DNA from 2 places in the Glaciecola punicea genome. Region 2 is predicted to be linked to the other one. Evidence: riboswitches for the same ligand, from Rfam matches in the RefSeq annotation. Region 2 holds a riboswitch; the other holds the start of a gene.
The links. Region 2 has a riboswitch for thiamine pyrophosphate ahead of BAE46_RS07075 (bifunctional hydroxymethylpyrimidine kinase/phosphomethylpyrimidine kinase). Riboswitches for the same ligand answer to the same signal wherever they lie in the genome.
Positions count from the first base shown of each region.

Region 1 (7,306 bases), on a different contig from region 2:
ACGCCCATGTTTTGCGTCTTCATGCTGGCGAATGTCGACCCACTGCTCACAATAAACCTTGCCGTTTACGCTTAAAAAAACGGGTGCTGGCGCTAAGCCTAAAATAGCAAGCTCTTCTTGCATCCTAAATACTTGCCTTCGATCTACAGGCAGCAATTCGTTGCTATCAAACAGTTTTAGCATCAGCGTTTTATCGCCATCACAAACTTTAAAGTTACGATTGATGGTGCCGCTTCTAACACGATTTATCTCAAAATTAGGGCTGGTGACATCCACCACCTCATAACGCTCAAGCATTTTGAGAATGGATAAGCGATCTTTTTCTTTCTTCAAAGGTTTAGGCGACATAGTCCTTTCCCTGACGGTACACACTTTGCCAATGCATTAGACCTCTTAATGCGAGCACAAGGTAAATGAGCATAAGTACTGTCGTTAAGTATAAGCCTCTGTCGTATAAAAGCACCATGCTCACGACGTTAATAATGCTCCAATAAATCCAATTTTCTAACTTTTTAGTGACCGTTAAATAAGTAGTAATGAGCGAAAATACGGTCAGGGTAATGTCGAGTAGTACAAGCTCATAGTTAAGAAATTGAATCGCAATAAAAAAAATAACGGTGCTTGTTACGGCGCCAAACAGTAGGACACTAACATGATTGTGCCAGTTCATACGCGAAATGCTAACTTTTTTATCTCCGCTTCTGCCCCAATAAATAAATCCCCACACCGCCACTGCCATGTAGTAGACATTTAATATCATTTGAAAAAAAAGCGTAACATCCCAGTAAATATAGGCGTATAAGCATGTGCTTATAAACCCAGCAGGCCAACACCAAAGAGACTCTTGAGCGGCCAACCAAACATACACCACCGCTAACAAGACAGCGAAAACCTCGCTTATACTTTGCTGCTGCCACTGTTGCGAAACGGCTTCAAAAAATGCCAATGTCAGGATAAGTTCATATGCGTGGCATTTAGAAACTTACATACAAAAACAGCCTGCCCGACTTGTTCAAACGTGGTTTTCATTTCGGTTTGTATCACCTTCATTACATACGCAAACTCGCCGCTCACCAAGGTAGAAGTGTGGCTTGTTTGCACGTGTAAATGCTGATCGGTGTTTAATCTATCTATAAAATCTTTGATGTAGGGCACATACTCTTGATGCAGCGGATAAAGAGAAATTTCAACGCCTAACTGCAGGGTGTTCTCATTCATAAGTTTTCTCATGTAAAGTTGTGTTAGTGTCAGTTCATCTTTGCTGTCAATTATGTATAGTCGCCTTTATATCTAATCGCAGTAAGATATAAAGGCGTCATAGAGGCGTCATAGCACAGTGTTAAGCCTACTCCCAATCATAGTTAAACGTTACGCCTATTTGGCGAGGTTGGCCAAACTGAAAATACGGGCCGTTAGTGCTGTAGCCGTCACGTGGATCATTAGGGAAGCTACCAAAGCCGCGCGTCACAATCGCCTTGTCGGTCACGTTTTTTACCCACAGCTTGAAAGAGTATGCGTGCTTTCCCATTGCCCGCCAGGTTAGTTCAGAGTTAATGACAGTGGTAGAAGGTGCGCGCACATCATGGTTTATACCTAATCTAAAATCATCTTTTACGTCTATATCTACAAACCAGTTTACGCTATTTGAGAGCTGCCAGTTAGACGCCAGATAGGCAGTGTATTTAGGCGCATGCGCCTGTTGCTGAATGCCCACAAACTCGCCATTTTCTTTTGTATAACCCCCAAATGTAGCATCTAGGTAACCTACATTAGTTTGTAAATACCAGTTTCCTGCAATATCCCACGTACCTGAAAATTCAAAGCCTTTATTCGTGCCCGTGTCAGCATTGCCAATGGCGTCGGCGAATGAACTTGCGCCTGTATCGTCAATCGCAAAAAGGACAGAGTCGCTAACCTGCGCGTCGTCTCTTTGCATGTAAAAGAACGTTAAATTAAGAGTGGCCAAGCCGTCATAGGCGCGGCCTTTTACCCCTATCTCGTAGTTCATATTATATTCTGGGTCAAATGTACGGCTATCAGCGGCAAGTCGGGCATCTATATTATAACCTGCAGCTTTATAACCGCGCGAAATACTGGCAAAAACTAAGTTCTCACCTAACTGGTAGTCAAGCGCAAGCGAAGCTGCCACCAAGGTGTCACTTATGTTTGAGCTGCCGACTGCATCTGCAAAGTCAGTATTGAAACGCTCGACCCGCCCTGCACTGGTAATGTTTGTTTTGTCGTTAAGCACATGCACGTACTGACCAAAGACTGATTGATTAGAGCGCTCATAAGTACTCAAGTAATCACTTTCAAAAAAAGTATTCTGGCGTAATAAATCTTCATCGCTATCGGTAATATTAGCGCCAAGTAAGTAGCTGTTTTGCCCTCTTGCAATTGTACTTGCAAGCTTTATATCAAGTCCGGTTCTTTTTATATCACGCTGATAAAAATCAAATGACGAATAGCCATCAGGGTGTATTCCGACAAATGTCCAATCTTCATCAAAACCGTATTCGGTTTGCGCATCTAACAAATAAGCACTGACCTGTAGTTTGTGTTGGTCAAATCGGTAGTTATATTTTAAGCTGCCTGCGCTAGCATCCACCCTGTCAAAACCAGGTTTGTCTGCAAGCGTTGAGGCATTGTCAAGCGAAAAAATGTCATAGCCGTTGTCTATATCAAAAGTGAACGCGCTTATATCTAAGCTGCTAACGGCATTGAGGGCAACGCTGGTAATAATAGACGCGGTGGTTTCGTCAATGCGATTGGTGTCGTCTGTGTTTAAAAAAGCGTTTTTGATAAAACCATCGCTTTTAGTCTGTTGTATAGAGACTCTTGTAGATATATTGTTTGATAAGGCATTTGAGTAAGTGCCGGCGAGCCGAGACTCGTTAAATTGCCCGTAACTGATATTAACATTGGCAAATAAATCATCGCTTGGCGCGTTGCTCACTAGCTTCACTATACCACCAATGCTATTTGCGCCGCTGGCAACTGACTGTGGTCCAGACAACACTTCTATCTGCCTTATATCATTAACGGTCGCTAAGCCGCCAATGCCGGAAATATCGATGTCGTTTAGAAACAAACCAATCGACGGGTTAATCGGCTCAGCGAACTGCGAACGTTCGCCTATGCCTCTAATTTGCAAAAACTTGCCACGTGAAGCGCCACTCGAAAAATTCAAGTTGGGCACCATGCCAATAATATCTTGAATGTGCCTCGCTTGGCGTGAGTTAATAGCGGCCTCACCTATAACAAAGGCACTGGCGGGTAGTTCAGATAAATCTCGCTGCGATAAATCAGCCGTAACCACAATTCGTTCAACTGACGTTAAATCATCACGGCCTGCTTGTGAACTATCGTTACCCTCGATTACTTGCATAGCATGAAGGCTAGACGCATATAAAAGGCTGCAAGAAATAGCAATTGGCGTGAGTAATAATGAAACTTTTTTTGATGTCTTATACATGTATGGATCTCTTCAAGAATACGAAAAGATCCGGCAACCGTGGCATTGAGAAGGTAAGTAATTGACCATTCCTACGCCGGTACTAACCGGATCAGGTAACTAAGGGTTCTCTTAATGAATCTCAGCGAATTAACGCACCCCTTGGTTCAACATAAGTATGAGGTAAACATAAACCTAAGTTTATTAGTTAAAAATCACACTCGCGCAGAGAATAGCAAGAATCAGGCAATAATCAATGCCTGTTTACGCATTGTTACTAAAATTTTAGCGATTTATTGCCAAGTGAGTTAATCTCAACAAATATAGTATGAACTCAACTTTCTGGATTATCGTGACTATGTTAAAAAATGATGCCGAATAAAGAAGCATTCACAAAATGGCTTAGCGTAAAAAAGACGGGCTTTCACCATAGGCAGTTCTTACTTTTATCATTGCCTTTAGATGAAGCAATGTTTTTCCTAGAGGCTGTAGTGGCAGATTATAAAGACAGCTCTGTTGTTTCAAATAACTTATGCATAAGCCATGTGAAACACATCCCTTTAACTCGCTACCAAGACTATTTGGGACAGCAAACCAACTCTCTTATTTTTGATGCCAGAAATGGGTTTCACTTAAATGCGCTGTATGCAAGCGCTGGCATGGTTCAGGCAGGCGGAATTATTGTGGTGCTGCTGGCATCTGAAAGCTCATATAAGCCAAATTTAGGCCCACTAAAGTTTAGCTATGGGTATACACCTAAAACATCATATTTCACTGACGTTTTTATACGACACGTTAAAAAAAACAATGGAGCTTACGTAGATCCCACGCACTCGTTTTTTCCAAGTAGTGCCATATCATCTCCTTTGAAGCAAGCAATTGAACACGAAACACAAACAAATCAGCAAGACTGGCAACTATCAAAAGACCAGACTGATATCGAAACCAAAATAACGCAAAGGATCAACGCTAAAGCATCCACGGGGTCAGTTTCAATTATTCTTGGCCCACGCGGAAGGGGCAAGTCTACGTTGATAGGTCATATTGCAAGTAGATTATCCGCTAAGGTAAATAACCAGAATACCCCTGTCGTGGTCAGTGCATTAAAGAAACGTCAATTACAGCGTTTTTACGACGTGAACACAGCGAGCCAAGCTCCTTACGAAGCGAACCGTAATGCACCTTTAGAAAAACATGCTATTCAAAAAAATGAAATTAAATTCTACGCGATGGATGAGATCACCGCACTTGCCCCGCCCCATTCCATAGTGATTATTGATGAATTAGCGTCGATCGCGCCGGCGCTGCTTAAGCGTACTATTTCTCATTTTTCACACTGCATACTTACTGGCACTACAGACGGTTATGAGGGTAGCGGCAATGGCTTTATACATAGAGTATTGCCTTACTTAGTCTCCCATAAAAATACGCACGTATACACCTTAAGCAAACCGTTTAGGTGGCTAAAAGGAGACACCGTAGAAACGTGTTTACACTCACTGCTTGGTTATATGCCAAATATGGGATCATCGACAAGAACCGCACACACAACTGATAAATCCTTACAGAGCAAGATAAATAAAGATGTTTTACATGATGTACAATTTGAAATCATAGACAAAACAATATTGGTCAAAAGCAATAAGCTTTATGCTCAAATATTTACATTGCTTAGCGACGCCCATTATCAAACCACCCCTAACGATATTGTAAGAACCTTAGATGCTAATGACTGCATAATAGCAATCGCCTATAAAAACAGCTCCCATATCAATAAGGCCAATCGTCAAGTGCTAGGCGTAGCCATTTTGTTTGAAGAGGGAGGGGAACTCCTTTCATCACTAAAGCATGACATAAGTCTTGGTAAAAGAAGGGTGCAAGGACATTTGAGTCCTCAGGCACTGTCACTCTACTTATTAGATTCTGATTTGTGTGAACTGAAGTATTTACGCATCAACAGAATTGCAGTCAAGCAGGCGCATAAACGACTTAACATAGGCACTAATCTGCTGCAGTTTTGTGAACAATACGCGCATTCTACAAACGTTGACTGTGTTAGTGTATCTTATGGTTTTACTTCTTCTCTATATTCGTTTTGGCTAAAAAATGACTTTACAATGGCTAAGCTTGGACATCGTATTGATACTGCTAGTGGAACCTGCAGCCTATTAATGCTTAAACCATTGCGTGATATCCCTAAATTGAGCAAAAGTTTACTGCAGTTTCGCTTACAAATAGAACGACAGTACTTACGCGAAACGCATAAACGCTTACACACTTTATATCAAAGCATATATCAAACCTTTAAAGCGGATTTTATGTTTACCGATACAGTGCATAAGCAATTTGTCAATAAAGCGCTTAAACGCTACTTAGCAAAAGATATAAATTTAGAAAAAATAGCGCCTATCTTGCTATGGTTGTTAACACACGACGATGCTCACATCTTACCGATATCGGCACGGTCCATCCAAGAACTGATATTAAGATATCATGAAAAAGGTATTCATAAGCCGGAAAAGTGTGAAATAGAACATGTCGTATTTAGTGCTGTTAGCGATATTTTTAGGGTATATACGGAACAGGATCACCTCTTTGACTACTTATGAATCTATATTTCAAGGCAAAAAAAAACCCGCTAATGTAAGCGGGATTTCGATTATCTACATTCGTCTATATTTTAACGCCACGATTTTCAGCTTTTTGCTTGATATAAGGTATCCAAGCTAAAGCATTCCTGCGTAAGCTGGGATCTTTCTGAGCCTCGGTAGCATGCTCATAGGCTTTCCGAAAATTACCCATATAGAAATTAGCTTCCATCAACGAGAAATGCACCTTGCCCTCTTCGTCTATGCCCGACTCTATAGATTTAGTAAGCGCCGTTATAGCCCCTCTATAATCTTCCGCCGTTAACAATAAAACACCTTGCTTGCGGTAATGGTCAGGATCAGCGCTTTTTGCTGCGGCCTGTCCATAATACTTAGCCGCTTCGCTGTACTCACGTGCTAACTGAAGCGTATTTGCCAAACTGGCAATGTCACTAGCTTCCGATTCAAGCATACCCGACGCCATGTATTTCTTTTGCAACTGAGCAGACTTATAAGGCACATCACTTGAGGCATATAGCTGGGCTAAAGCCTTAAACTCTGACCGTTTTGTTAAATATCCTTGTTTATGTGCTAATGAGAACGTAGAAAGTGCTTTGGTATAGTCCTCTACCAACATGTAGAAAAAGCCTAGCTGTGACCACCAGTTTTTCTCTCCTGGGAACAAGGAAACAAGTATTTCAGCAACCTCAACGGCGCCATCATATTGTTTTTTCTCGTGAAAAGCATTTATCTTTAATGCGAAAGGGTTCTTGTTTGGTTGAACATAATTCGCAATAGCAAGATCGGCGGTAAGTAGCACATTATCAAAGTCTTTCATTTCAGTATAAGCTTTCGCCATACGCGTATAAATGTCCGGATCTTCTTTACAGGTAAACGACATCCATTTCTTATAATACTTGATGGAGTTTTCATACTTTTCTTCTTGAATAGACAAGTCAGCCACCAACTTTAAAATATCGGCTTGGTCTTTATCATTCAAAACGCCTAAATCAGCAGCCCGTGTAAGCAGTGATAGAGCCTCTAACTGTTTACCGTCTTCTGACACCAACAATTGTCCAAGAAATCTATTAACAGTTGCGGTATCAAAATCTTCTTTTGAATCAATATCCCGCAGCATGCTGATTGCTTCTTTAACCCTTTCTCTTTCGTCAAGCTCTTCGTTTAGATAGACTTCATATGCTCGCTGAAGCTTCTTACCAGAACGCTCGCCTAACAGCTGTGTTTTGGCCGGTTCATAACCCGG
Region 1 covers NZ_LZXY01000012.1:48,810-56,115, reverse strand. The annotation lists gene BAE46_RS12670 (phosphotransferase) at 1-348, opposite strand, end outside; gene pnuC (nicotinamide riboside transporter PnuC) at 338-946, opposite strand; gene BAE46_RS12660 (YkoF family thiamine/hydroxymethylpyrimidine-binding protein) at 949-1,203, opposite strand; gene BAE46_RS12655 (TonB-dependent receptor) at 1,346-3,475, opposite strand; TPP riboswitch at 3,527-3,627, opposite strand; gene BAE46_RS12650 (tRNA(Met) cytidine acetyltransferase TmcA domain-containing protein) at 3,823-6,063, shown strand; gene BAE46_RS12645 (tetratricopeptide repeat protein) at 6,128-7,306, opposite strand, start outside.
Region 1: another riboswitch for thiamine pyrophosphate. It lies ahead of BAE46_RS12655 (TonB-dependent receptor); the one in region 2 lies ahead of BAE46_RS07075 (bifunctional hydroxymethylpyrimidine kinase/phosphomethylpyrimidine kinase).

Region 2 (7,306 bases):
TATGCGAAAACTTGCCAGTACCGCTAAACAAGCGTGATGAAAAAGTATGATCGGCAATAGTTAACATGTCTTATCCTCCGGCAACAGCGTGATACAATTCGATATGGTCATTTTCTTGGCAGGTAAGCTGTGACCATTCACTTTTAGGCACTATATGTTGATTACACGCAGCTGCTACAGAGCCTAAATTCCACTGCTGCTCTTTACTGTTTGCTTCTAAAATTTGTCGCAAACTATGGGATTGTTGTACTTTTATGGCTTCACCGTTGATAAAAATAGTGATCATGAAATATTCTCCTGTTGGGCTTTACGCGTAGGCTCTTGCTTACTCAAGTTTGTCCAATGCTGGCAAATAGGGCATTGAGCGTCTTTATGCCGATATATTCGTCGCCAGTTGAGCGTTAATGCATTGAATATATGTAGGTATGAATCGGGTGTGTTAATTTTCAAAATATGCTTAACCGTAGTAAGTGCTTGCATACTAGCCATAATCGCAACAGTTGGGCCTAATACGCCTACACTGGCACAGCTTTGAGTTAACTCTTGAGTATTGAATACGCAGTGAACACAGCCTGCTTGAGGGTTGTTTACTGCATCGATAACCATAAGTTGACCGCTAAAGCCGCTTACTGATGCACTAATAAGCGCAATTTTTTTTTGTGCACACCAGGCATTAATTAGCTGACGTGTGGGCATGTTGTCAGTGCAATCAAGTACCGTTAACTTCTGATTTACATACGCTTTTTTAAGCATCTCATGCTCAGCCAACAGTGTTTCGGCAAATTCAAACGAAAAGCGCTCGCAGTAGGTGTTTACGCTAATATCTGTATTACTTGTGCGTAGTCGCTCACCAGCGCAGTTTACTTTTAATTTACCAATGCAGGATGCATCAAACAATATTTGCCGAGGTAAATTGGATTTTTCCACACTATCGTCATCCACTAAGTACAGGTGGCCAATTCCTACTGCGCTTAATTGCTGCGCAACATGCGTACCTAAACCGCCTATGCCGATAATAATAATATGGTGATCAAGCAAACGTTGCTGCCCTAGCTCACCAACCTCAGGTAGCAATATTTGTCGATAATACTGCACGAATTGTCTATCATTTAAGGCTTGTGTCATGTGAGCGCCTGCCACTTTTGTTGCAAAGCTTGCCAGCTTTGTCCCGGATTTTCTGTGCTTTCAATGCCTCTAACCACGGCAACATCATGTACGGCAGTTGCTTTTAACTGTGCTAAGTTTTGTAAATCAACGCCGCCTATAGCCACTAATGGCATTTTGTTTTTAAGCAACTTGCAATAACGCGACAGCTTCAACAGACCTTGAGGCTTTGAGGGCATTTGTTTGGTTGGAGTAGAAAAAATATGTCCAATGGCCAAATAACTAGGATTAAGTTGCTGTGCTAAGAGCATTTCAAAATAACCATGTGAAGATAAACCTAAGGCGAGCCCGGCATTTGCTATTTGTAGTAAATTGGCTTGCAAGACATCTTCTTGGCCTAAATGTACGCCAAAAGCACCGTGTTTGAGTGCAATCTCCCAGTGGTCGTTAATAAACACTTGTGCCTTGTATTTATGGCCTAGCGAGATTGCTTGAATAATGTCCTTTTCAATCTCATTTAGGGGTCTCTTATCAACGCTGTTATTTTTTATACGTAGTTGCACAGTACGTGCACCCGACTTAAGCACCTGCTCCAACACACTGACTGACTTTGTAACGGTATAGACGCCTAAGGGCTGGATAACCTTGGCAAAGACAAGCCCGTGGTTAATGCTTAGCGAAGCATAGTGGGGCATCAAAATTTCAGGGAAATGCACAAGATCGTGTGGCCAACCGTTGCGGCCCAGCACACCAGCTCCCTTACCCAAGCCGTAGCCGCTAGATAAACCTTGATGTACATATGCTTTAGCAATCACAATAGCGTCTAGCAAAGGATGACCAAACGCCATCGCCGTAGCAATGGCAGCAGACAAGGCGCAGCCCGTACCATGATTATGCCTAGTGTCTACTCTACTGCTTTGAAACCCAATTCGCTGGTGTGCATGAAAAACAGAGGTATGCGCAATACTTTTAGCCATTAACCAGTCGATGGCAAATGTATCAATATCAGCGCCACCGGTCACCAAAACACTTGATAAAACTGCGTTAGCAAGGCACTCAAGCGGCTCTTGGGAAGTGTTACCTTGAGCTTGTAACAACCTTGCAAGCACCTGCAGTTCAAACGCGTTAGGTGTTATCAGCGTGACGTGATTAGCCAAAGATATATAGTCGTCAACAGTGGGTGAATTATTGGCAAGGGTGAGTGATTGACCGCTGGTAGAGACCATCACCGGATCCCAAATTACAGGGATGAGTAAATCATGTTGTTGCTGATAAGGCCTTAAAGTATTGCTTAGCCAGTGGCTAATTAGTTGAAATTGTTCAGCGTTGGCCAATACCCCTATCTTAATTGCGCTAGGGGGTAAATCGTCAAGTAAGCAGTTAAGCTGATTGAGTAAGACCATTGCACAGGTAGGTGCAACATCTATAACTTGGTGAGAGTTTTGCGCGGTAATTGCGGTTACCACATTACAAGCGTGTCCGCCTAAGTCATGAATTGTTAGGCTATCGGCCTGAATACCCGCGCCTCCGCCACTGTCTGAACCGGCAATACTCCATACAATAGGTTTAGCGGGCTGTGTTCTAGCAAAAATTTTGTGCTGATTTGACATAAGCAATCTCTCATATTAAGTAAGATGAAGTTGCTTGTCTGGAGAAATGAATTGTTGAAAAGCGCCAATAAGAGTAATCGAATATAAAAATATTACTCGCGTGTTCTGGCAAAGTGGCTTTTTAAATCAAATACTGGTGTGTCCGGTATTATTAAATGCCACGCTTGTTTCCTTCGCGGGTACTAGCCCGATCAGGTTCAACGGATCCCGAATTAACGGTCTCAGCTATACAAATCACCTAGGTGAAACGTACTAGCACTCCGACAAGAAGACATAACTATAAGCATAGTAAAACAATTTCTCAAGTGCTATCTGCAGTCGTGCGATAAGTCCACAAAAAGCAGAGTTGAAAATTCCCTATGAAAACCAGAGGTTAAGAAGGGCAGGCCCCGCGTGTTTTCCCTTGGCCGTACTTCGTTTTACTTCAGATTTAACGGCTATTTACCCCTAAAACAATTAAATACATAAACAATAAGCTGTCAATTGCGCCTGCTCTACTTGATCAGTTTAATTGTTTAACAATATTATATGCATAGATGGGGTCTAGCATATTTGCCGCGATCCTATTGCTGAGGCCAATACTAGATAGTCCGGAAAGAAGTGCTAATTTGGCCTGCTCAATTGGTGAACTCATATGATACAAAGCTGCGTTTTTACGCGCATTAAGTTGAATGTTGCGGGTGCGTGGTAAACGCGTTTTTTGATAGGTTTGCAGTGCGGTTTTAGTATCGGTGCAAGCAGCCAAACAATGCGCCAAAGCATAGCTGTCTTCAATGGCCATTGCCGCGCCTTGCGCTAAAAATGGCAACATAGGGTGGCAAGCATCCCCTAAAAGCGCCACGTTTCCATCAGACCATCGGTTTAGGGGCTGTCTGGCAAACAAGGCCCATAGCGAACATTCGTCCGTAGCCTCTAATAACTCGCTTACCTCTGGATGCCAGCCAGCGAATGCGCTGCGCAGTTCACTTATATCACCATTTTCATGCCATGATTCTTTTTGCCAATCTGTACGCTCTTGTACAGCAACAAAATTGACTAAGTTGCCGGCGCGCAAATAATAACTAACAAAGTGTTTGTTTGGGCCCACCCATAAATTAGCGTTTGATTTAATCAAGCCTTTAGGCAGTTTGTTTGCTTGTACCATGCCACGCCAGGCTACTTGTCCGGTAAATTCAGAGGGTGTTTGCCCTAACATGCAAGCTTGGATATTTGACTTGATACCGTCAGCGCCTATGAGCACATCGGCGAAGAGACATTCATTGTTGTCAAATTGTACTGTTAGATTCTGTGGCGTTTGTTGGTAACTTTGGATAGTTTGACCTAAGTGAATACTTACGTTCATATTTTTGCAGGCATTATGCAAAATAGAATGTAAATCAGCGCGGTGAATATGCAGATAATGAGCGCCATATTTTTGTGTGGCGGTATCACCCAAAGGAACAGTAAAGTAAGTCTTGCCAGTTTTATAGTGGCGCATCACGGCTGAATTTGGACGAAAGGCCTTAGTTTTAATCTCGTCTGCTATACCAAGTGTTTGTAATACATGCATGGCGTTGGGACTAAGCTGTAAACCTGCACCTACTTCGTTAAGTTGCGGACTTTGTTCATAAACAAGCACCTCAAATTTGCGTTTTGCCAGCGCCAAGGCAGCACACAATCCACCAATGCCGGCACCAGCGATAACAATTTTTTTACTCAAAACAACTCCCCTATGATTATTTGTGAACAGCTATATCTGCTCAGTTACACAGAAAATAGCCAGTTCGATAGATCTTTTGATTTAACCTGAGTAAGGCTTACTAAGATGATCCATAATACCTATATTTCTCGGCTTTACTTATACTGTTTTGAAAGTGGTGACCAAAGCGCACATTTTTTCTGCGGTGCTGCAGGTTTGCTTACTTCGTTAGCTTATTTTGACTGAGTAGCTGTCACCTTGGCGCTAAAAAAAAACCGCGGCTGCAAATTAATCACAGCCGCGGCTTACAAACTAACTCAAATCAAACTAAAGATCTAAATTCATCACCTTCGCCCAAGACGCAACGAAGTCATTCACAAATCTTTCTTGCGACGTATCAAAAGCATACACTTCGGCTACTGCACGTAATTCAGAGTTAGAACCAAAAATAAGGTCGACCGAGGTTGCTGTCCATTTCAATTCTTCAGATTTACGATCAAAGCCTTCATACAAACCATCGGTAGCAGATTTTCTCCACACGGTAGACATGTCAAGCAAATTCACAAAGAAATCATTATTAAGTGTACCTGGTTGATCAGTTAATACGCCATGCGCAGATTGTTCATAATTTGCATTTAAGGCACGTAAGCCACCTATTAAAGCGGTCATCTGTGGCACGCTTAGGTCTAATTGGTCTGCGCGGTCAATTAACATTTCTGTAGGCGAACGTTCATAGCTTTCTTGTGCTACAAAATAATTTCGAAACCCGTCAGCATTCAGTTCAAGCAGGCTAAACGAATTAACGTCAGTTTGTGCTTGAGTTGCATCACCTCTGCCTGGCATGAAGGGTACTGAAACAGCATAACCAGCGTCTTTTGCGGCTTTTTCTATTGCTGCTGAGCCACCTAGTACTATTAAATCGGCCAATGATACATGCTTTCGCTTCGACGAGCCGCTATTAAAGTCGCTTTGTATAGTGCTCAATACCTTGAGTACTTTAGCTAGTTCTTGCGGGTTGTTTATCGGCCAATCCTTTTGTGGGGCTAGCGCTATACGAGCACCATTGGCACCGCCGCGCATATCAGAAGCGCGATAGCTAGCGGCCGAGGCCCATGCTACACGCACAAGTTCTGATATAGTCAAATCAGCGCTAAGTATGTCTTTCTTAAGTTGATTAATGTGCGAATTGCTAAGCGTAGACTTAGTGTCTTCGGCAATAGGATCTTGCCAAATTTTGATACCCTTAGGCACTTCATTGCCCAAGAAATTTCTAGAAGGTCCCATATCTCTGTGCGTTAGTTTGTACCACGCTTTTGCAAAGGCTAAGCGATATTCTTCTGGGTCTGCCAAAAAGCGTTCAGCAATTTTACGATAATCAGGATCAAATTTTAAGGCTAAATCGGCGGTGGTCATTACTGGCGGATTAAATTTACCTTTAATGTGAGCGTCGGGCACAATGGCATGCAGCGATTCATCGGTAGGTATCCATTGAATAGCGCCAGCTGGACTGCGAGTTTGCTTCCACTCAAAATTTAACAAATTGCTCAAATATAATGAAGTCCAGCGCGTTGGCGCTTGTGTCCACGCACCTTCAAGTCCACTGGTAATGGTATCTTCAGAATGACCTTTACCACAGTTGTTTTTCCAACCTAAGCCTTGCTCTTCTATGCCTGCAGCGGCGGGTTCAGCTTCAAGACAGTCTGCTGGTTTGTGCGCGCCATGCATTTTACCAAAAGTATGCCCACCTGCTATTAATGCTAAGGTTTCTTCATCATTCATTGCCATTCTTTCAAATGTAATACGTATATTTTTGGCAGATCCTATAGGATCTGGCACGCCTCGTGGACCTTCAGGATTGACGTAAATTATGCCCATGTGCGTGGCTCCAAGTGGTCTTTGCAGCTTGCCGTCTCGGGTCTCTCTATCGCTTGCAAGCATTTCTACTTCTGGTCCCCAATACACTAGGTCGGGCTCCCAGTCGTCTGCGCGACCGCCCGCAAAGCCATAAGTTTCAAAGCCCATATTTTCAAGTGCAACGTTACCCGCTAATACCATTAGGTCAGACCAAGAAAGCGCCTCGCCGTACTTTTGTTTAACTGGCCATAGCAAACGTCTTGCTTTGTCTAGATTCGCATTGTCGGGCCAGCTATTGAGGGGTTCAAAACGCAGCTGTCCACCGCCTGCTCCGCCTCTACCATCGAGCGTTCTGTAGGTACCAGCGCTGTGCCATGACATACGAATAAAAAATGGTCCGTAGTTACCAAAATCAGCAGGCCACCAATCTTGTGAGGTAGTGAGTAGTGTATTTAGGTCAGTTTTAACGGCTTGAAGGTCGAGCTTACTAAACTCTTTTGCATAGTCAAAATTAGGCCCCAATGGGTTTGAACGAGCATCATTGTCTCTAAGTGTCGCGAGGTTAAGCTGTTCAGGCCACCAAAAGTCATTTGGTTTTGCTTGTCCTTGCTTTACTGAACCGGTTCCAATGGCCCCTTTGGGCTTACTTATTTCCGGTCCTTGCGCAAGCTCAGCGCCCGAGAGGTACGGTGTTTGCGCAAGCGCAGCGCCCGATAGTAAGGCAATGCTTACCCAGCCAGCTACAACTGATCTCAAAAACATTTTTTGTTTTTTCATTTTAAAATTCCTTTTGTTGGGTTATTTTCGTCGTATATGCAATATACGGCGACGTTTATCTGATTTTTAGGTTTAGATCGTAAACTTAATATGCCACTACACGATTAATTAGGCACAAGGAAAATTATATCGGTTTATAATGTAAATATATTGTGAATAAAAGTAATTGGTTTAATCGCTTTTTACGATGAGTGAAATGCATCGTTAATGAAAGGACGTGAAAATTTCAGTGCTAGCAGGGAAGCATTTTCACTGATGAGACGCAACTGGTGCAAATGAGCAG
Region 2 covers NZ_LZXY01000004.1:249,863-257,168, forward strand. The annotation lists gene BAE46_RS07060 (thiazole synthase) at 1-67, opposite strand, end outside; gene thiS (sulfur carrier protein ThiS) at 71-286, opposite strand; gene BAE46_RS07070 (HesA/MoeB/ThiF family protein) at 283-1,125, opposite strand; gene BAE46_RS07075 (bifunctional hydroxymethylpyrimidine kinase/phosphomethylpyrimidine kinase) at 1,122-2,714, opposite strand; TPP riboswitch at 2,866-2,987, opposite strand; gene BAE46_RS07080 (FAD-dependent monooxygenase) at 3,217-4,413, opposite strand; gene katG (catalase/peroxidase HPI) at 4,720-7,023, opposite strand.